2 linked regions of the Nisaea sediminum genome follow. The protein of the gene in region 1 interacts with the protein of each later gene in a pairwise test. Links are inferred from orthologs where the notes say so. Each region holds a gene or a part of one and is shown in the gene's direction. Other genes may lie near its edges.

The links.
Region 2: the proteins of IG122_RS15820 (region 1) and ssb interact in binary tests that used the Escherichia coli proteins (3 or more experiments, as listed by UniProt). The link is inferred for Nisaea sediminum from one-to-one orthologs.

What each region holds. Positions count from the first base shown.
Region 1 is NZ_JACZCQ010000006.1:786,541-797,414, forward strand. The notes cover bases 7,672-10,661. They hold IG122_RS15820 (primosomal protein N'), read left to right. Parts: upstream 7,672-8,048; coding sequence 8,049-10,274; downstream 10,275-10,661. Other genes in these bases: IG122_RS15815 (LysR family transcriptional regulator), read left to right, coding at 7,672-7,976; IG122_RS15825 (F0F1 ATP synthase subunit delta), read left to right, coding at 10,486-10,661. Outside these bases: lpdA (dihydrolipoyl dehydrogenase), read left to right, coding at 1-1,111; IG122_RS15775 (NAD(P)/FAD-dependent oxidoreductase), read right to left, coding at 1,281-2,642; IG122_RS15780 (hypothetical protein), read left to right, coding at 2,783-3,286; IG122_RS15785 (hypothetical protein), read left to right, coding at 3,310-3,825; IG122_RS15790 (hypothetical protein), read left to right, coding at 3,836-4,180; IG122_RS15795 (tyrosine recombinase XerC), read right to left, coding at 4,225-5,172; IG122_RS15800 (DUF484 family protein), read right to left, coding at 5,151-5,897; fsa (fructose-6-phosphate aldolase), read right to left, coding at 5,914-6,567; IG122_RS15810 (YciI family protein), read right to left, coding at 6,727-7,020; more of IG122_RS15815, read left to right, coding at 7,113-7,671; more of IG122_RS15825, read left to right, coding at 10,662-10,874.
Region 2 is NZ_JACZCQ010000002.1:120,920-131,569, reverse strand. The notes cover bases 7,639-10,404. They hold ssb (single-stranded DNA-binding protein), read left to right. Parts: upstream 7,639-8,646; coding sequence 8,647-9,162; downstream 9,163-10,404. Other genes in these bases: gyrA (DNA gyrase subunit A), read left to right, coding at 10,189-10,404; IG122_RS04060 (class I SAM-dependent methyltransferase), read left to right, coding at 9,202-10,029; uvrA (excinuclease ABC subunit UvrA), read right to left, coding at 7,639-8,447. In the rest of the region: protein translocase subunit SecF, read left to right, coding at 1-659; IG122_RS04095 (Mth938-like domain-containing protein), read left to right, coding at 664-1,041; IG122_RS04090 (squalene/phytoene synthase family protein), read left to right, coding at 1,034-1,969; IG122_RS04085 (phytoene/squalene synthase family protein), read left to right, coding at 1,966-2,814; methylenetetrahydrofolate--tRNA-(uracil(54)-C(5))-methyltransferase (FADH(2)-oxidizing) TrmFO, read right to left, coding at 2,816-4,198; IG122_RS04075 (hypothetical protein), read left to right, coding at 4,366-5,586; more of uvrA, read right to left, coding at 5,583-7,638; more of gyrA, read left to right, coding at 10,405-10,650. UniProt on the Escherichia coli protein: Plays an important role in DNA replication, recombination and repair. Binds to ssDNA and to an array of partner proteins to recruit them to their sites of action during DNA metabolism. Acts as a sliding platform that migrates on DNA via reptation.

The sequences.
Region 1 (10,874 bases):
CGTCGCGTTCCTGTTCAAGAAGAACAAGATCGACTGGAAGACCGGCACCGCGGTGGTGAAGTCCGCGACCGAGGTCGAGGTCACCCCGGATAAGGGCAAGAAGGAAGTGCTCAAGACCGAGCGCGTCCTGATCGCCACCGGTTCCGAGCCGACCCCGCTGCCGGGCCTCGAGATCGACGAGAAGAAGATCGTCACCTCCACCGGCGCGCTCGAGATCGCCAAGGTTCCGGGTCACATGGTCGTCATCGGCGGCGGCGTGATCGGCCTCGAGATGGCCTCGGTCTGGTCCCGTCTTGGCGCCAGGGTCACGGTGGTCGAGTTCCTCGACCGGATCGTCCCGGGCATGGACGGCGAGGTCGCCAAGAAATTCCAGCGCGTGCTGCAGAAGCAGGGCATCGAGTTCAAGCTCGGCACCAAGGTGACCGCGTCCAAGAAGACCAAGACCGGCGTCAGCCTGACCGCCGAGCCCGCCAAGGGCGGCGATAAGGAGACCATCGAGGCAGACGTCGTGCTGGTCGCCATCGGCCGCCGCCCCTTCACCGCGGGCCTCGGCCTCGACAAGGTCGGCGTGAAGATGGACGGACGCGGCTTCATCGATGTCGATGCCGACTTCGAGACCAATGTCGAGGGTATCTTCGCCATCGGCGACGTGATCAAGGGTCCGATGCTGGCGCACAAGGCCGAGGAAGACGGCGTGGCCGCGGTCGAGACCATGGCGGGCCAGTCCGGTCACGTGGACTACAACCTCGTTCCGGGCATCGTCTACACCTGGCCGGAAGTGGCGAGCATCGGCAAGACCGAGGAGCAGCTGAAGGAAGCGGGCGTCGAATACAATGCGGGGTCCTTCCCCTTCTCCGCCAACGCCCGCGCCAAGTCCGTCGGCATGACCGAGGGCTTCGTGAAGGTCCTCGCCGACAAGAAGACCGACGCGGTGCTCGGCGCCCACATCATGGGCCCGGAAGCCGGCAACCTGATTCATGAGATCGCCGCGGTCATGGCCTTCGGCGGCTCGGCCGAGGATATCGGCCGGATCTGCCACGGCCACCCGACCCTGTCCGAAGCGGTCAAGGAAGCCGGTCTCGCGGTCGGCAAGGCCGCGATCCATATCTGATCGGAAGTTTCGAGATCGAAACAGAAGCCGCGGCCCTCGGGCCGCGGTTTTTGTTTGCCCATTCACTCACAAATGGTCGTCATCCCCATGCCAATGGGGACCCAGGGAAGGCGGGCCCGGTTCTACGATCCCTGGGTTCCCGCGTGCGCGGGAATGACGACGGTAAAGATCAGGAACCCCTCAGATCCTTCGCATCCTGGCGCCGGCTGAAGGGCAGCCAGAGCGAGAAGGCGAGCGGTGCGAGGCTTGGCAGCGCCACCGGGTCGGGGTCGGTGATCGGCAGAGGCAGTTCCTCGTTCGAGCCGCCGTCTAGCCAGAGCGCGAGCTTGCGGCCGAGCGCCGTGGTCATGGCGATGCCGCGGCCGTTGCAGGCGATGGCCGAGAAGGCGCCGTCGCCGAGCCGCATCAGCCGGGGCATGTAGTCTCGCGCGGCGGCGAGTCGGCCCTGCCAGGCGAAGTCTGCCCGGAGGTCCGGCAATTGCGGCAGCAATGCCTGCAGCCGCCCGAGATGGTGCGTGCGCCCGCGCTCGACCGAGCCGAACGGATTGGCGAGCAGGCCGCCGGTGACGATCCGGTTGTCGTCGGTCCAGCGGTAGGCGATCAGGTCCTTGCGGGTATCCGCCGAGCAGCGGTCGTTCGGCAATACGCTCTTGCGCAGCTCCGGATCGAGCTGCTGGGTCGCGACCTGGAAGAGGGTGATCGGGAACTGCGTGCCTTCCGCCTTCGGCGCGAGCCCGCCGCCGGTGCTGTTGGTGGTCAGCAGCACCCGGTCCGCGACGAGTGTGCCGTGATCGGTCGAGAGACGCCACTCGGCGCCCTGCTTCTCGATCCAGGTCGCCCGGCTGTCGATATGGAGCGTGACGCCGGCCCGGACCGCCGCATGGGCGAGGCCGCGGACGAAGGCGAGCGGGTTCAGGTGCCCGCCGGTCGGATCGAGGAAGGCGCCGTGATAGGCCTCGGAGCCGGTCTCCGCGATCGCCTCCTCGCGGCTGAGCAGGCGGACCGGTCGGCCGAGGTCCTGCCACTGCTGCACCCGGTCCTTCAGCCACTCCACCTTGTTCGCGGCATGGATCGGCTGCATCCAGCCGGTCTGCTTGCCCCAGCACTCGATGCCGTGGCGCCGGATCAGGTCGAAGACCAGCTCGCCGCCCTCGCCGAGCATGCGGACCAGAAGCTCGCCCTTCTCGGCGCCGAACTTGTCTTTGGCATAGCGCGGGTCGAGCCCGGTCAGCAGGTTGGGGACGACGAAACCGGTATTGCGGCCCGAGGCCCCGAACCCGGCTTCGTCCGCTTCCAGCAGCGTCACCTTGTGACCCGCCTCGGCGAGATGGAGGGCGGTCGAGAGCCCGAGGAAGCCGCCGCCGACGACGGCGATCTCCGTGCGCGCCTCGCCCTCGAGGCGCCTGGCCTCCGGTCCCGCCGGGGCGACGGAATGCCAGAAGGAATTCTGGAAACTGAGCGAGGGATGCGGCGCGCCCGCGAGATCTTCCCAGATGGTCGGCTTGTAGCCTTTATGCGCGATTTCCGGCATCGGCTCTTCCCTCGTCGGACGGGTTCATTATTGTGTCGGCCGACCTTGCGCCGTCAGAGACGAAGACCGCCGGTGAGACATGTCGTTGGGAGCATGTCCGAGCGGCCGGACGCGCGCAAGAGAAGTGAGAAAGGTCGAGAATGCGGGTCATCTGTCTGACGCTGTTCCTCGGTGCGCTGGTTGCGCCCGGCGTGCTGGCGCAGGACGTTTCCGACGGCGAGCTGGCCTCCGAAATGCGTTTCCAGGGCGGGCAGAGCGTTTTCCATTACGACTGGCAGCGTCTGACCGGAGACCTCACCTGCGACGGTGCGGCCGACAAGGTGGCCGGATATGTCGATCTGGACAATCCGGAGGGTCTCAGTTTCTTCTTCACGGTGGTCACGCGGCAAGACGGCAAGCTTGTCTCCGATGCGACGGTCACCTTCTTCGACGAGCGGCACGATCGCGGTCTCTGCGGCGAGGGAAAGCCGCCGCCGGTCCTGAGTCTCGAGCGGCTGACACCGGAGGAGGCACGGGAGCTGACCGGGAAAGAGGATGCGTGTCCAGTCGTGGTCAGGATCGACGACGGGCTGTGCGCCGCGCACCGCTATTTCTGGAGTGCGGAACCGGATCGGGACGACCGTCTCATGCCGGTGAAGAACTGAGGGTCGGGCAGGGACGAAAAGCGATGACCGGACGGATGCGGATATTCCTTGTTGCGGCGCTCGCCGCCGTGTTCGCCCCGGATTCTGTCCGGGCGCAGGACGTTACCGATGCCGAGCTCAAGGGCGAGATGCGCTTTCACGGCGGAGAGCACGCCGCTGCCCACGACTGGCAGGTGCTGACCGGGGACGTGACCTGCGACGGCGATGCCGACAAGGTCGCGGGATATGTCAGTCACGACAATCCGGACGGCCGGAGATTCCTTCTTGTCGTCGCCGCACGGGAGGAAGGGCAGCTGGTCTCCGAATCCGTCGTCGTCCCTTTCGACAGCGCGAACCAGGCCGGTCTCTGCGGTACTGGCACGCCTCCGCCGAAGATGTCGCTTGAGCAGTTCACCGACGAGGAGGCGCGCGAGATGCTGGGGATCGAGGGCGCCTGTCCGCTGGCCATCATCGTCGAGGACGGGATGTGCGACCTGCATCATTTTTTCTGGGTGCCGGAATGGGAAGAGGAACGGAAGCTGATCTTCTTTCGGAACTGAGGAGATTCACGTGAGAGCGCCGCGCTTGATGATCGCAGGTGTCACCCGACAGAACCGGCACGGGATCATTGCATCCGTCGGCAGGCTCGTGACCGGCGCCGGCGGCTGGATCGTCGATCATGCCCTGTTCTCCAACGTCGCTGCGACGATTCGGGCGGAGATCCCGAGGCCGGGTCTGACGGGGTTCGGTGCCGGCTTGCTCGAGCTGGGGGTCGCCCTCGACCGTGAGAGTGCGGAGTCTCTGAGCGCCGCCGCCGGGCGACCAGATGACGATGATCTTGTCGTGTCGCTCAGCCTGACTTTCCTGCATGACGAGCCGGATCTGAAACATCCGGTTCCCGCTGTCCCGGGTTGAGAGGCTCCCGTCACTCGGCGTCCGCCTGAGCGTTTCCGGGCACCTTAGCGGTCGCGCGGATGGGCGCGTCGATGCACATCCATCAGGCGTTCCGCGTCGACGCTGGTATAGCGTTGGGTCGTTGCGAGCGAGGCATGGCCGAGCAGCTCCTGGATCGCCCGGAGATCGCCGCCGCCCGCGAGCAGATGCGTGGCGAAGGAATGGCGGAGCGCATGTGGCGTCGCGCTTTCCGGCAGGGCGAGCCAGCCGCGCGCCTGCCGCATCGTGCGCTGGGCGATCCCCGCCTGAAGGCGCTTGCCGCGCGCGCCGAGGAAGAGCGGGTCTTCCGGCCCGCCGCGATAGGGGCAACGGGCGAGATAATCCTCGATGGCGGAGCGGACTGCGGGCAGGATCGGCACGATGCGCTGCTTGTTGCCTTTGCCGGTGACGGCGAGCGTGTCGCCTTTCGGCATGTCGCCGCGGTTGAGCGCAAGCGCCTCGCCGATGCGCAGACCGGCGCCGTAGAGCAGGGAGACCAGCGCCACGTCGCGGGCCGCGATCCAGGGTTCGGACGCGAGCTCGCCGACCGCCTCCAGCGTTTCCGCCGCTTCCGTGACCGTCAGTGCTTTCGGGACCGAGGCGGGGATGCGCGGGCCGCGAATCGCGAAGATCGCGGCGTTCGCGAGCACGTTCCGGCGCTCGAGAAAGCGGAAGAAACCGCGCACGACGGAGAGCGCGCGGGCGGTCGAGGTCTTGGCGTAGCCGCCGGAGGCCCGGCGCGCCAGCCAGGCGCGGAAGTCGGCCGGTTTCAGCGCCGCGAGATCGGCGATCTCCGGCGCCTGCCCGAGATGGTCCTGCAGAAAGTAGAGGAAGCTTTCGAGGTCCCGTTCATAGGCGTCGCTGGTGTGGGCGGAGGCACGCTTCTCGCTCGCCAGCCAGAGTCTCCAGGCCCCGATCGCGCCCGGCAGATTTCTGGGGCGGTCGGGGGCCGCTAGCCCGGCAGGTTCAGCCATTGCCGGATGGTCAGTTCCGTGGTGCGGGCGAGGAAGCTCAGAAGTTCGGTCGCCTGCCCGTGGTGATAGGCCTCGCTGTCCCGGGTCCCGAAGGCCATCAGGCCCATCGGCGAATGCGGGCTGACCTGGATGCGGGCGAGCGCCATGGAGGACACCAGCCCCGCGGCCGCGCCGAAGATCTCCTCGTCGCCGTCCACGTTGGCGGCCAGCATCACGTCCTTGCCGGCGCCGAGTTTGCGGTCGATCGTCCCTGCCGGGATCGAGCGCACGCCCGAGGCATAGGCCTTCGGGATCGGCACGTCGCCGGCCTCGATGCAGATCGTCACCACGTCGATGCCGAGCATCACCGGCAGGTCGATGGTCACGGTCTGGATCAGATTGTCGAACGAGGTGGCGGCGACGATGCGCAGCACCGCCGCGTGGATCCGGTTCTGCGTCGTCTGGTTGCCGCGCGCCGTCGCGATCAGACCGGCATGCGAATCCTTCAGGCGCTGGTTTTCCGAGCGCAGGCGCTCCAGCATGAAATGCTGCATGTCGACCACCGCCTCGCCGCTGGTCCGGCTGGGCGGGGTCAGGATATCCATCAGCTCCGGATGGGCGACCAGAAAGTCCGGATGGGCCGACAGGTAGTCCGCGACCTGTTCGGCCGTGAGCGTCGGGGCAGGACGGTTCGCCGCCTCCTTCACGCTCTTGCCCGGCTCCGCCGCGGATCCCTTGCCTGTCATGGCCCGTCCTTCCTGCTCAGAGGATGCTCTGACCGGTCTTCGCCCAGTCCTTCATGAAGGCGTCGAGGCCCTTGTCGGTGAGCGGGTGATTGTAGAGGCTGCGCAACACGCCCGGCGGCACGGTGGCGACGTCCGCGCCCAGTTTCGCCGCATCGATCACATGCTGCGGGCCGCGCACGGAGGCGACCAGGATCTCGGTGTCGAAATCGTAGTTTGCGTAGATGTCGGCGATATCCGCGATCAGATCCATACCCGGAACGCCGATGTCGTCGAGCCGGCCGACGAAGGGCGAGATGAAGGCGGCGCCGGCCTTGGCGGCGAGCAGGGCCTGGCCGGCCGAGAAGCAGAGCGTGACATTCACCGGAATGCCTTCGTCGGCGAGCGCCTTGCAGGTCTTCAGGCCGTCCACCGTGAGCGGCACCTTCACGGCGATATTGTCGGCGAGCTTGGCGAGGAAGAGGCCTTCCTTCAGCATCGTCGCATGGTCCGTCGCGGTCACTTCTGCGCTGACCGGACCGTCGACGATCCCGCAGATCTCCTTGATCACTTCGAGGATCGGGCGGCCCGATTTCGCGATCAGCGACGGGTTGGTGGTGACCCCGTCCACGAGACCGGTCGCGGCCAGATCCTTGATCTCCGCGACGTCGGCGGTGTCGATGAAGAATTTCATGTCGTCCTGTATCCTCGGCAGGTGGTGAATCCGGGCCCCGTATGACCGAATCGACCCGGCGAGTCTAGCGCATACAAGGGTGCTGTGCCAGAGACGCCGGGCCCTTGCCGGAGCTTTTCACATTGCCGAAAGAAACGGACAGTGACGGCGGACCGCCGATCAGATCAGGCGCCGCCCTCCGGCGAAGACCTGCTTCCAGGCCAGCACCTGGACGGATTTGCGAAGTCCGGTCGGCCAGAATGGGTCGGCGTGAACGAGTGTCTCCACGGCCTCCGCGTCGGGCGCCTCGACGATCCAGAGACCGCCCGCGCTCTCGCCATAGGACGGCAACGGCCCGGCCGCATCGATCCGTGCTTTGTTGGCGTCAAGAAACGCGAGATGGGCGGGCATGTGGGTCTTGCGGATATCCGGGTCGGCGGCGGGATCGTCTTCGAACAGAACGGCGAATTTCATGGTTGGCTCCTCTGTCTGGTTCTCTGCCGGGCAATCCTCACTCTGCATTCATGAGAATTGAACAAGGGAGTTCGAAGATTTAATCTGCGAAAATGCAGAATATGAACTGGTACGACCTGCAGGTTCTGGCGGCGGTGCAGCGCGGCGGGTCGGTCGCGGCTGCAGCCCGCCTGCTCGGCATCGACCAGACGACGGTGTCGCGCCGCATCGCGCAGCTTCAGGAGGCGGCGGGAATCGATCTTGTGATCCGGGGTTCGCAGCGACGCCTGGCCCTTACGCCGCTCGGAGAAGAGATCGCCGAGCGGGCGCTGGCAATGGAGCGGGAGGCGGACGCGGCGGCATCCCTGCTCGGGGATCGGCGGAAGGCGGTGGCGGGAACCGTCAGGCTGACCGCGGTGCCGATGCTGGTGAACCACCTGCTCGCGCCGGCCTCCGGGGCGCTGTTCTCTGCCCATCCGGAGCTGACGCTTGAGCTGGTACCCGAGAATCGGGATCTCAGCCTGACCCGCCGCGAGGCCGACCTCGCGCTCCGTCTGGCGAGGCCCGAAACCGGTGGCAGCGACGTGAAGGCGCGGCGAATCGGAACCCTGTTTTATCGGGCCTACGAGACTCAGTCCGGTACCGGCGGCGTCGCGTGGATTCTCTACGAGGCCGCCATGGCGCATCTGCCCCATGCCCGCTGGCTTGCCCGGCGGGCCCGGCGCGTGGGGGAATCGGTGTCGGGGCTTCGGGTCGGCGATGCGGAGAGCGCGCTCGAAGCGGTCGCCGCCGGGATCGGACGCTCGATTCTCCCCACCATGATCGCCGATGGCGATTCCCGGTTGCAGGTGTTCGACCCGGTCGATGCGGAGCCGTTTGCGGAGCGGGAAGTCTGGCTCCTGTCCCATGCGCAGCAGCCGAACGCCGCGGCGATCGGCGCCGTCTCATCCTGGCTCGAGGGTCTCTTCGCCCCCTGATCCGGCCGCGGTTCCGCCCGTCTGTGCGCTGCGCCGTTGCGGAGCACGGGCGCCGCCGCCACACTCCGCTCCATGTCCGACCTCTTCCAAGATGAGCTCCGCCGCATCCAGGTGCTGATCCCGCTGCCGCTCGCGGGGCCTTACGACTATCTCGCCGAGGCGGAGTCCGACCTGACGCTCGGCAGCATCGTCGAGGTGCCGCTCGGCAATCGGCGGACCGTCGGCGTGGTCTGGAACATGGAGGTTCCGGAGGTACCGGAGAGCGACCAGGTCGCGCGGGAGCGGCTGAAACCGGTATTCCGCCGCCTGCCCGTGCCGTCGCTGCCGGAGCCGGTGATCCGGCTGGTCGACTGGGTCGCCTCCTACACGCTCTCCGCACAGGGTGCGGTGCTGCGCATGGCGATCAGCGTGCCCGACGCGTTCGAGCCGGCGAAACCGGTGACGGCATACACGGCACTGCCGGGCGGCCCCGGGGCTGTCGAAGCGCTCGGTCTCAAACTGACGTCCGCCCGCCGACGGGTTCTCGCGCTGCTGGAGGACGGCCCGCCGCGGACGGCGAAGGAGATCGCGGAGGAGACCGGCGTCGGCACCTCGGTGGTGAAAGGGCTCGCCGAAGGTGGAGGGCTCATCTCGGTGGCCCTGCCCGCCGATGCGCCCTTCCCTGATCCGGATCCCGAACGGCACCGGGAAACGCCGCTCTCGGAAGAGCAGGGCGAAGTCGCTGAAACGCTGACCGAAGCGGTGAGGGCGGAACGCTTCTCCGCCCTGCTGCTCGACGGCGAGACCGGCGCGGGCAAGACCGAGGTCTATTTCGAAGCAGTGGCGGAGGCGCTCCGGCGCGGCAAGCAGGTGCTGGTGCTGCTCCCTGAAATCGCGCTCTCCTCGGAATGGCTGAACCGTTTCGAGGCACGCTTCGGGGTGCGCCCGGCGGAATGGCACTCGGATCTGAAGCCGCGCCGCCGCCGCCATACCTGGCGCGCGGTCGCGGAAGGCAAGGTCCGTGTGCTGGTCGGGGCCCGGTCCGCCCTTTTCCTGCCCTTTCCCGATCTCGGCCTGATCGTCGTCGATGAAGAGCATGAATCCGCCTACAAGCAGGAGGAGGGCGTGGTCTATCACGGCCGCGACATGGCGGTGGTGCGGGCCAGCCTGACGCCCTGCCCGGTGGTGCTGGTCTCCGCGACCCCGGCACTGGAGAGCTTGCGCAACGCCGAGCAGGGCCGTTACGTCCATCTGCGCCTGACCGCGCGGCACGGCGCCGCCACGCTTCCGAAGGTCGAGCTGGTCGATCTCCGCCGCCACCAGCCGGAGCGCGGGCGCTGGCTCTCAAAGCCGCTGGTCGACGCCATGAAAGCCGCGCTTGAAGCCGGCGAGCAGTCGCTGATCTTCCTGAACCGCCGGGGCTATGCGCCGCTGACCCTCTGCCGGGCCTGCGGGCATCGGCTGGAATGCCCGAGCTGTTCCGCCTGGCTGGTCGAGCACAGGCTGCTCGGCCGGCTGCAGTGCCATCATTGCGGCTACAGCGCGCGGCTGCCGAAAGCCTGCCCGTCCTGCGCGGCGGAGGACAGTTTCGTCGCCAGCGGCCCTGGTGTGGAGCGGATGGCCGAGGAGGTGGCCGCGCTCTTTCCCGAGGCCCGCTTCCAGATCGTCTCCAGCGATACGCTCAATGGCCCGGCGGCGGCGGCGGAATTCGTGCGCAGCGTCAACGAGGGTGAGGTCGACATCATTCTCGGCACCCAGATCGTGGCCAAGGGCTACCATTTTCCGAAGCTGACTTTGGTCGGCGTCGTCGATGCCGATCTCGGCCTTGCCGGCGGCGATCTCCGCGCGGCGGAACGGACCTACCAGCTGCTTCACCAGGTCGCAGGCCGGGCCGGGCGGGCGGAGCACCCGGGCCGCGTGCTGTTGCAGACCCATCAGCCGGAGAACCCGGTGCTGAAGGCACTGGCCGAGTGGGACCGGGACGGTTTCCTTGCCGAGGAGGCATCGGCGCGGGAACGGCAGGGCATGCCGCCCTTCGGCCGCCTTGCCGGCCTGATCGTGAGCGCCGCCGATCCGAACCAGGCCGACATGGTGGCCAGCCGGATCGGCCGTGCGGCGCCGAATCTGGAGGGCGTTTCCGTTCTCGGACCGGCTCCGGCGCCGCTCGCCTTGCTGCGCGGACGGCACCGGCGGCGGCTGCTGGTGAAGACCCGGCGCGAGATCAACATCCAGGCAGTTCTGAGAGACTGGCTCGCGCGTGTGGAGATTCCCTCCGCGGTTCGTGTCACGGTCGATATCGACCCCTACAGTTTCCTCTGAGTTCCGGGGTAATCCGCCCCGGAGGATGCACCATGCGGGAAGCGGGCAGGGACCGCTTGCACGGGGTGAACCACTATGCTAGAGAACCGCCGCGCTCGGCGGAAACTGCCGTCGACGAGGGTAATTTTTGGTCAATATTCGCCTGGAACCGATCTGGCCCGATCCGGATCCGGTAACCCGGTGAAATCTCAGGAAGAAGAGGCGTTCTCTGGTGGCTTCCGAAACGACAGGCTTGGCCGGAAGATATGCGTCCGCCCTCTATGAGCTGGCGGACGGCGAGAAAGCTCTGGACGCCGTTGCGGACGATCTTCGGTCGCTGCGGCAGGCCCTGATTGAAAGCCCCGAGCTTCTGCGTCTGGTCCGCTCGCCGGTGCTTTCCCGGGACGAGCAGACGCGCGGCATCACGGCCGTTCTCGAAAAGATGGGCGCCCAGGCGCTGACCCAGAAATTCATCGGGACCGTCGCGGGCAACCGGCGCCTTTTCGCGCTGGACGCGATGATCACCGCATTCCTTGCCGAGCTCGCCGCACGCCGCGGCGAGGTCACGGCCGATGTGACCTCCGCCGTCGAGCTGAGCAAAGAGCAGCTCGCCGACGTGAC
Region 2 (10,650 bases), on another replicon or contig:
AACAGGAACAGCTCGTCGCGGTCGAAGCGGTCAAAGCCGCGCTCGGGGACAAGGTGGATTATCGCCGGACGGAATTCGTCGGCCCGACGGTCGGAGCGGAACTGATCGAGGCCGGCATGCTCGCGATGCTCGGCGCGCTCGGCGCGATCCTGATCTATATCTGGTTCCGCTTCGAATGGCAGTTCGGCGTCTGCGCGCTCATCGCGCTCAGCCACGACGTTCTCTCGACCTTCGGGCTGTTCGCCCTGAACGGGCACGAGTTCAACCTGCCGACGGTCGCGGCGATCCTGACCATCGCGGGTTACTCGATCAACGACACCGTCGTCGTGTTCGACCGGGTGCGCGAAAATTTCCGCAAGTACAAGAAGATGTCCCTTGCGGAGCTGTTCAATCTCTCGATCAACGAGACCCTGTCCCGCACCACCATGACGTCCTTTACGACTTTGCTGGCGCTCCTGGCGATCTACTTCTTTGGAGGAGCGGTGCTGGCGGACTTCGCGCTGGCGATGATCTGGGGCATCGTGATCGGCACCTATTCCTCGATCTTCGTCGCCGTTCCGCTGCTGCTCTATCTGCAGCCGCGCCGGGGCGACGAGGAGGACGAGGACCTCGGAGCACCGGGGACTGTGTCGCAGGGAGCCGACGGACAGAAGGACTGATCCGATGGATGTGACGCCCCTGATCCCGGAAGGCCGCCAGCTGATCGAGGCTTACGGCGACGGGGCGTTCCGGATCACCGGAGAGCGCTATCCCGGCGCGGTGATCGTGTTCCCCGAAGCGACCCTGGTCTGGGACGTGGCCGATATCGCCGCTCTCTCGCTAGACGATTTCACCCCCGTGACCGATCGAAATCCGGTGCCGGAAATCCTTCTTCTCGGTACCGGCGCACGGACCGAGTTCGTGCTTCCGTCACTGAGAGCGGCGGTCCGCGAAAAGGGGCCCGTGATCGATATCATGGATACCGGGGCGGCCTGCCGGACCTACAATGTGCTTCTGGCGGAAGGGCGCCGGGTTGCGGCGGCGCTGCTGCCCGTTGACTGATCGAGCCAGAGAAGGCGATTTCGACTTTTGCCGCGAGATCGCAGGGCGTGCCAATGCAAACCTGCTGCATGCGGCACGACTTCTTCCGGTGCCGCGCCAGGAATTTTTCTTCGCAAGCTACGCCGCCATGCGCCTTATCGACGACGCGGTCGACGACGATTTTCTCATGCGTCCGGCACCGGAGCGTGATGCCGCGCGTGGTCAAATGCTCGCGGAGATCGACGCCTGGGAAGCGCAATGTCTTGGGCGGGCCGAACAGGGCCCCTTGCCGGAGCAGGTGCAGCGCGCGATGCGCGACACCGTTCTCGCCTCCGATCTTGGCGATATGCCGTGGGCGGGGCTCGCGGCTGCCATGCGGCGCGATGTCGAAGAGCGGGACATGAAGGACTGGGAGGATTTCCTTTCCTATGCCGAGGGCGCGACAGTCGCGCCGGCAACCGTCTTCATCTATCTCCTCGCGGCGGATCCGGGTCAGACGGCTTTCCGTTGCCGCCTGCCGGAGGCGCCCGTCACATATGCCGCCGATCTCGGCATCTTCTGCTATCTCGTCCATATCCTTCGCGATCTGGCAAAGGACGCGGAGCGCTCGGACCGGCTGGTTACGATCCCGCAAAGCCTGCTTGAAGAGGCGGGGCTGGAGAAACATCGCCTCGCCGAGGCCGTCCGGACCCGGGATCCCGGTATTCCGCTCCTGGCCGCGGCGCTCCGCACGAAGGCGGGCGGGCATCTGAAAATGGGACGCCAGTCCCTCATGCGTCTGAAGCCGCTGCTTGGGACACGGGAATATTTCGCGCTCGCCGGGCTGATCCGGATCTACGAGACACTGTTCGAACGCTTCAGCGCCGATTTTTTCGAGGGTCTTGCCGCCGCGCCTGCGCTCGAACGCTCGCTTAGGGCGGACCTTCTGAATGCGGGGGCGGAGCCGTGACAGGCGCCGCCCGCAGATTGTCCGCTCCGGCGGCGATCCTCCGCCAGCACGATCCGGACCGCTTCCGTTTTGCGCTGTTTGCCCCGCCGGAACGCCGAGAAGCGCTGTTCACCCTCTATGCCTTCAACCACGAGGTTGCGAAGACCCGGGAGAACGTCAGCGAGAACATGATCGGGGCGATCCGCCTGCAATGGTGGCGCGAAAGCATCGAGGGCATCTATGCCGGATCGCCGCGCCAGCATGAAGTTGTTCTCCCGCTTTCGGATTTGATTACCGCACACGACCTGCCTCGAGACGCGTTCGATGCCCTGATCGATGCCCGGGAACGGGACCTCGAAGACAGGCCGATGGCCGATCTCGCGGAGGCCGAACGCTATCTCCGGGCCACGACAGAGCCGCTGGTCCGGTTGAGTGCTGCCATTCTCGATCCGGCGGCAACGGTCGATCGGGACGGGCTTGCCGATATCGCCGCAGGACACGCCTTCATCGGCAAGCTGCGTGCGACGGCGCATCTGGAAGCGCTGCGACGACCGTTCTTTCCGCGGGCGCTGCTGGAGAAGCATCACGGCATTCCGCGGAACTTCTCCGAACTGAAGGCGGATGAGGGTGCACGCGTGGCTGTTCGGGAAATGGCGGAACACGCCGAAACCCTGACGGCACAGGGCCTCTCGAAGGCTGGAAGAGCGAGGTCGCTCGCACCGCTGCTGCTCCCCGCTCGCCAGACCAGATCCCGGACAAAGGCGTTGAGACGGTCCGGTTACAATCCGTTCGACCAGTCCTTTGCGTCGCCCGATCCTTTAGACGTCTGGCGCTTCTGGCTCGCCAGACTCACGCGGCGATACTGATCTATTCGGCTGCTATCCGCGCACCCGCGATCCAGCCGTCGAGGTCGCGCAATGCGCGGCCGGCCATTGCCGCCTTGCGGTCGCGGCCTTTCAGCTTCCTGCGTTTGCCGTTCGCCGTGATCTCCGGCTCGACCGGCGGGAAGAGGCCGAAATTGACGTTCATCGGCTGGAAGGTTTCCGCATCCGCGTCGCCGGTGATGTGCGCGAGGAGGGCGCCGAGCGCCGTGGTCCGTGGCGGCAGGGAAATCTCCCGGCCGAGCCTTTCGGCCGCCGCGAAGCGGCCTGCCAGAAGGCCGATGGCGGAACTTTCAACATAGCCCTCGACCCCGGTGATCTGGCCGGCGAACCGCAGGCGTGGCAGGGCCTTCATGCGCAATGTGCCGTCTAGAAGGGTCGGGGAGTTGATGAAGGTGTTGCGATGGATGCCGCCGAGACGGGCGAATTCCGCCTTTTCGAGGCCGGGAATGGTGCGGAAGACCTCAACCTGCGCGCCGTAGCGCATCTTGGTCTGGAAGCCGACGATGTTGTAGAGCGTGCCGAGCGCATTGTCCTGACGGAGCTGCACAACGGCATGGGCGCGCGTGCCGGTGCGCGGATTGGTGAGGCCGACCGGCTTCATCGGTCCGAAGCGCAGGGTCTCGCGGCCGCGCTCCGCCATCACCTCGATGGGCATGCAGCCGTCGAAATAGGGAGTGTCCTTTTCCCACTCCCGGAATTCCATTTTCTCCGCGGCGAGCAGCGCATCGATGAAAGCCTCGTACTGGGCCTCGTCCATCGGGCAGTTGATGTAGTCCTTGCCGTCACCACCTGGGCCGACCTTGTCGTAGCGCGACTGGAACCAGGCAATGTCGAAATCGATGCTTTCCTTGTGCACGATCGGAGCGATCGCATCGAAGAAGGCGAGAGACTCCTGACCGCTGAGCTTCGCGACCGCTTCCGAGAGGCCCGGCGAGGTGAGGGGACCCGTCGCGACGATGACGGAGTCCCATTCTTCGGGCGGCAGGCCGGCGATTTCGCCGCGCTCTACGGTGACGAGCGGGTGATCGGTCAGGGCTTTTTCGACGGCCTGGGAGAAATGATCCCGGTCGACGGCGAGAGCCGAGCCGGCCGGAACCTTGTGCTCGTCGGCGGCGCTGAGGATCACGGAGCCGAGCCGGCGCATTTCCGCGTGCAGCACGCCGACGGCATTGCCCTCGGCATCGTCGGACCGGAAGGAGTTCGAGCAGACAAGTTCAGCCAGACCGCTTGTCTGATGCGCCTCGGTCTTCCGCTCGGGGCGCATCTCGTGCAGGACGACGGGAACTCCGGCCGTCGCCAGCTGCCAGGCCGCTTCGGAACCGGCAAGGCCGCCGCCAATGACGTGAACCGGGGAAATCTCGCTCATAGGGCTTCCATTTTCGCATTTTGCGCCAATTGGCGAAGAGATAGACCCTCTGGCGGGGAAACTCAACGCACGCTCATTCCTTGCCTGGGCGTTAACCAGTTTTTCAGCTGTTCTCGCGAAACTGATCGGGAGAGCGGGTCCACAGGCAAACGCGTTATATTTATCCGATGAGCGACACCGGTTACTTCGAGAGCTTTGACCGTCAGAAGCTCGATCCGACCGACAAGGACGGATTCAAGTCTGCGATGGTCAACTTCTGCCGCAACAACAAGGTCGCGGCCGAAGCCCTCATGGCCGGGAATGTCGAGATGCTCGGCCTCGAGAACCTGAAGGAAAAATTCGGCCCCAACTGGACCAAGGTCCGCGGCAGGGTGCATCTCCTGACCGAAACCATCATCAAGAAGGTCATCACCCCGCACGACATTTATGTGCTCGCAAATGCGGAGCAGTTCATCGTCCTCTTCGGAAAGGACGACCGAAAGACGGCGTCACTGAAGGCACAGCAGATCGCCAAGGAGGTCAACAGACGCCTGCACGGAACCGGAACGGAAGCCGGATTCGAGGGCGTCGTGGTCAAATCCATGGTCTTCGAACTGCCGCAAGACGCCCCGGAAAAGCTCACCGGGGTCAAGGAACTGGCCCAGACGGTCGAAGAGGCCCGGGAGCAGAGGCAGGCGGAGGAGACTGAAGCCTTCGAGAAGGCGAAGGAGAGCATTCGCCTGCATTACTGGCCGATCACCAATATCCGCAAGCGACTGGTTTCCATGTACCGCTCCGAACTCATGGTGCCGGAGGGCATGATGCCGGAGGACGGCAGCGAGACCGGGGCGCTCGAATGCGCGATGGATATCGCGACGATTCAACTGACGCGGGCCGCAATGGAGGAGAAACCACGGGCCAAGCCGTTCCTGCTGATGCCCGTTCACATGGAAACGATCACCAACAAGCGGTTCCGGGAAGCCATTCTGGTGGAGCTGAAACTTCTGCCGGACTGGGCCGAGCGCCGCTTGCTGCTTTATGTCACCGGGATTAACGACGATGTGCCGCAGACAGTCGTACACAACAGTTTCACCTATCTTGCACCCTTCTGCGCCGGCTTCGTCGGCGGCTTTTCTCGCAAGTTCAAACGTGCGGATCAATTGCAGGGAGCGGGCATGATCGGCACCGCCTGCACCGCTGGAGATGCGAAGGAAATCACGCCGGACCTTGTCGAGGAATTGAGCAATTTCGTCGTGAACAACCATGGCGGCCGCAACAGGACGTTCTTTTTCGGCGCACCGGATCTCGACACCGCGACCTCGGCGCGCAAGGTCCATTACGATTATGTCGACGGACCGGGCGTTGCGCCCGCCCTCGGCAGTTTCGGCCCGGTCTTCAGCGTCGCCTAGGCCGTCCTTTTCGCGCGCGCCGCATCAAGATAAGGCGCCAGATATTTGCCGGTATAGCTTCCGGCCGTCCCCGCGACATCCTCCGGTGTGCCTTCCGCCACGATCTTGCCGCCGCCCGAGCCGCCCTCGGGCCCGAGATCGACAATCCAGTCCGCTGTCTTGATGACTTCGAGATTGTGCTCGATGACGATCACGGTATTGCCCTGATCGACCAGCGCCTGCAGGACTTCCAGAAGCTTGCGGACATCCTCGAAATGCAGGCCCGTCGTCGGCTCGTCGAGGATATAGAGCGTCTTGCCGGTTGCCCGCCGGGAGAGTTCCTTGGACAGCTTCACGCGTTGCGCCTCGCCGCCGGAGAGCGTGGTCGCCGCCTGGCCGATCTGGATGTAACCGAGGCCGACCCGTTCCAGGGTCTCCAGCTTGTCGCGGATGGACGGCACAGCCTTGAAGAACTCGGCGCCTTCCTCGACCGTCAGCTCCAGCACCTCGGCGATGGACTTGTCCTTATAGGTGATTTCGAGCGTCTCGCGGTTGTAGCGCTTGCCCTTGCAGACGTCGCACTGGACATAAACGTCCGGGAGAAAATGCATCTCGATCTTGATCACGCCGTCGCCCTGGCAGGCCTCGCAGCGCCCGCCCTTGACGTTGAAGGAGAACCGGCCGGCCTTGTAGCCGCGGGTCTTGGCTTCCGGCAGGCCTGCGAACCAGTCCCGGATCGGGGTGAAGGCGCCGGTATAGGTCGCCGGGTTGGAGCGCGGCGTGCGGCCGATCGGCGACTGGTCGATATCGACCACTTTGTCGAGGAACTCGAGCCCCTCGATGCTGTCGAACGGTCCCGGATGTTCCCTCGCGCCATGCAGCTTCTTGGCGATGGCCTTCCAGAGTGTCTCGATGATCAGCGAGGACTTGCCGCCGCCGGAGACGCCGGTGACGCAGGTGAGGGTGCCGAGCGGCAGGGAGACGGTGACATCGTCGAGATTGTTCGCCGTGGCGCCGCGGAGCGTGATGTGTTTGCCTTTCTTCGCCTTGCGCCTTTCGGCCGGGATCGGTACCTGGCGGAAGCCGGTCAGGTACTGGCCGGTCAGGCTCTGCGGCGCACGCATGATCTCCTCAGGCGTGCCGGAGGCGACCACGGTGCCGCCATGGACTCCGGCGCCCGGTCCCATGTCGACGACATAATCGGCGGACCGGATCGCGTCCTCGTCATGCTCGACCACGAGCACGGTATTGCCCAGGTCGCGTAGCCGAACAAGGGTCGCCAGCAGCCGGTCGTTGTCGCGCTGGTGCAGACCTATGGAAGGCTCGTCCAGCACATAGAGCACGCCGGTCAGGCCGGAGCCGATCTGCGAGGCGAGGCGGATGCGCTGGCTCTCGCCGCCGGAAAGGGTGCCGGAGGCGCGGGACATGGTCAGGTAGTCGAGCCCGACATTGTTCAGGAAGCCGAGCCGCTCGTTGATTTCCTTCAGGATCCGTTCGGCGATCTCCGCCTGCTTGCCGGTCAGGTTTTCGGTCAGGGCGGTGAACCATTTCACCGCTTCGGAGATCGACATCTCCGTGACCTCGGAGATGTTGAGCCCGGCGATCTTCACCGCCAGCGCTTCCGGCTTCAGGCGCTGCCCGAGACAGGCCTCGCACGGGGCGACGGATTGGTATTTGGAAAGCTCCTCGCGGCTCCAGGCGGATTCGGTCTCCCGGAAGCGCCGCTCCATGTTCGTCACGACGCCTTCGAAGGGCTTGTTGGTCTGGTAGCTCCGGAGCCCGTCGTCAAAGGTCATGACGACGCGCTCGCTGCCGGTGCCGTAAAGCAGGGCCTTCTGCGCCGCTTCCGGCAGATCCTCGAAGGCGGTGTCGAGCGAGATGCCGAGATGCTTCGCCAGGCTCTCCAGGGACTGCATGTAATATTTTGAGGAGGAATTGGCCCAGGGCGCGATCGCTCCCTTGCGCAGGCTCTTCGATGCCTCCGGGACGATCAGATCCGGGTCGAAATACATGCTGCTGCCGAGGCCGTCGCAGCTCGGGCAGGCGCCAAACGGATTGTTGAAGGAGAACAGCCGCGGCTCGATCTCGTCGATGGTGAAGCCGGAGACCGGGCAGGCGAACTTGGCCGAGAAGGTTGTCCGTTCGCCGCTCGTCGCATCCTCGGCGATCAGCAGCCCGTCAGAGAGATCGAGCGCGGTCTCGACCGAATCCGCGAGACGCGTCGCGATGCCCTCGCGCACAACCAGCCGGTCGACCACGACCTCGATATCGTGCTTCAGCTTCTTGTTGAGGGCCGGCACCTCGTCGATCTCGTACATCTCGCCGTCGACCTTGAGGCGCTGGAAGCCCTGCTTGCGCAGTTCCGCCATTTCCTTGCGGTACTCGCCCTTGCGGCCGCGGACGATCGGCGCCAGCAGATAGAGCCGTGTGCCGTCCTCCATCTCCAGGATCCGGTCGACCATCTGGCTCACCGTCTGGCTCTCGATCGGAAGACCGGTCGCGGGCGAGTAGGGGATCCCGATCCGGGCATAGAGCAGACGGAGATAGTCGTAGACCTCGGTCACGGTGCCTACCGTGGAGCGCGGGTTGCGCGAGGTGGTCTTTTGCTCGATCGAGATCGCCGGCGAGAGGCCCTCGATCAGATCGACGTCCGGCTTCTGCATCAGCTCCAGGAACTGGCGCGCATAGGCCGAGAGGCTTTCCACGTAGCGGCGCTGGCCCTCGGCATAGATCGTGTCGAAGGCGAGCGAGGATTTGCCGGAGCCGCTGAGCCCCGTCAGGACCGTCAGGGAGTTTCTCGGGATCGCGACATCGACGCTCTTCAGGTTATGCTCGCGCGCACCCTGGACGCGGATATCCTTCGGTTCGGAAGAGGCTGACATCGGCGGGGATCCCGAGTAAGAACGAAACAGAAACATTTATAAGCGGCATGGCGCGGCTTTGCCACCCGGTTTTTGCGGGTGCAGCAAATCCGGGACATGCCGCCGGATGGAGGCATCGCGACTGGATTAGCGCCTCCGGATATGGGACAGTCCGGCAACAAATTGCAGACTGGCAAATTCGCAGAGTGGAAATAGAACCATGGCAGGCAGCGTCAACAAGGTCATTCTCGTCGGCAATCTCGGACGCGATCCGGATATTCGCACGATGCAGGACGGAAACAAGGTTGTGAACCTTTCCGTCGCGACCTCGGAAAGCTGGCGTGACCGCAACAGCGGCGAGCGCAAGGAGCGCACCGAATGGCACCGGGTCGTGATCTTCAACGAGAACCTGGCGAAGGTGGCCGAGCAGTTCCTGCGCAAGGGGTCGAAGGTCTATGTCGAGGGCCAGCTCCAGACCCGCAAATGGACCGACCAGTCGGGCCAGGAGAAATACAGCACCGAAGTCGTTCTCCAGCGCTTCCGCGGCGAGCTCCAGATGCTCGACGGACGCGGTGAGGGCGGCGGCGGCGGCCAGGGCGGCGGTTATGGCGGGGACGACGGCTACAACCAGGGCGGCGGTTATGGCGGCGGCTCCGGTGGTGGATATGGCGGCGGCGGCGGCGGTCAGCCCCCGGTCGGCGGCCCGGGCGATCTCGACGACGAAATCCCGTTCTAGGGACGGCGTCGCGACAGGCTCTGGACCGGGAGCAGGGCGATGGATGAGTTTTTCAGATCCAACGAGCGGAAATGGAACGAACTGGCCGAGGTCAATTACAGCTCGGCCAGCAGCGACTACGGTGTCGACGCGTTCCTGAACGGTCCCGAGGGCGCGCGAGACCTGCACAGGACGGAGCTGGAGGAACTCGGCTCCGTCGAAGGGCTCGACATCCTGCATCTGCAATGTCATTTCGGCATGGACACGCTTCTGCTCGCCCGCAAGGGCGCGAAAAGCGTGACCGGTCTCGACTTTTCTCCCGTGGCCATCCGGCAGGCCCGGGACCTCGCGGAAAAAACGGGGATCGAAGCCCGCTTCGTCGAAGGCAATCTCTACGACACGCCGCAGCTCATCGACGGGACCTACGATCTGGTTTACGTCACCTGGGGCACGATTTGCTGGCTGCCGGATATCGAGGGCTGGGCACGGGTGGTTGCGCATTTCCTCAAGCCGGGCGGCCGATTCTATTTCCTGGATGCGCATCCGGTGCTGATGAGCTTCGACGATCTCGCGCCGAAACCGCACGCGCCGGTCTACGATTACTTTCATAAACCGGAGCCGATCGCCTTCGACGGAACGGAGGCCTATGCCGACGAATCCGCGGTTTTGCAGACCAAACGAAGCTATGAATGGACCCATCCCGTCGGCGAGGTCGTAACCGCGCTGATCGACGCCGGACTGGCCATCGAATACCTGCATGAGTTTGACACGGTTGCCTGGAAGGCGCTGGCATTCATGGAGCCTTGCGAGGGCGGATTGTACCGTTTGCCGGAAGGAATGCCCCGGCTTCCGTTGAGCTATTCAATATCGGCTCGTAAGGCTCTGTAATCGCTTGATTAATCGGGCCGAAAAAATCGCTGTAAAGATTGTCCGAAGATGACGGTTCTGTTATAAAAACAGGGTCTTCCTGAGGTCCCGGCGGAGGGTCGACGATCATATGGCCGCTACCGCCTGCACAGGGACGTAACCAACCGGAAAAAGCGTGAATTGAGCTCGTCCGAATCCTCCTCTTTCGACATTTCGCCTGTCTCCATCGAAGACGAAATGAAGCGCTCCTATCTCGATTACGCAATGAGCGTGATCGTGTCCCGAGCGCTGCCCGATGTCCGCGACGGCCTGAAGCCGGTGCACCGCCGTATCCTCTACGCGATGAAGGAAGGCGGCTACGACTGGTCCAAGCCCTACCGCAAGTCGGCGAACATCGTCGGTGCCGTCATGGGGCAGTATCACCCGCACGGCGACAGCGCGATCTACGACGCCATGGTCCGCATGGCGCAGGAATTCTCCATGCGCCTACCGCTGGTCGACGGGCAGGGTAACTTCGGCTCGATGGACGGCGATCCGCCGGCGGCCATGCGATATACCGAGGCGCGTCTCGCCAAGGCGGCGGAAGGCCTGCTCCGGGACATCGACAAGGACACGGTTGACTACGTCGCGAACTACGATGAA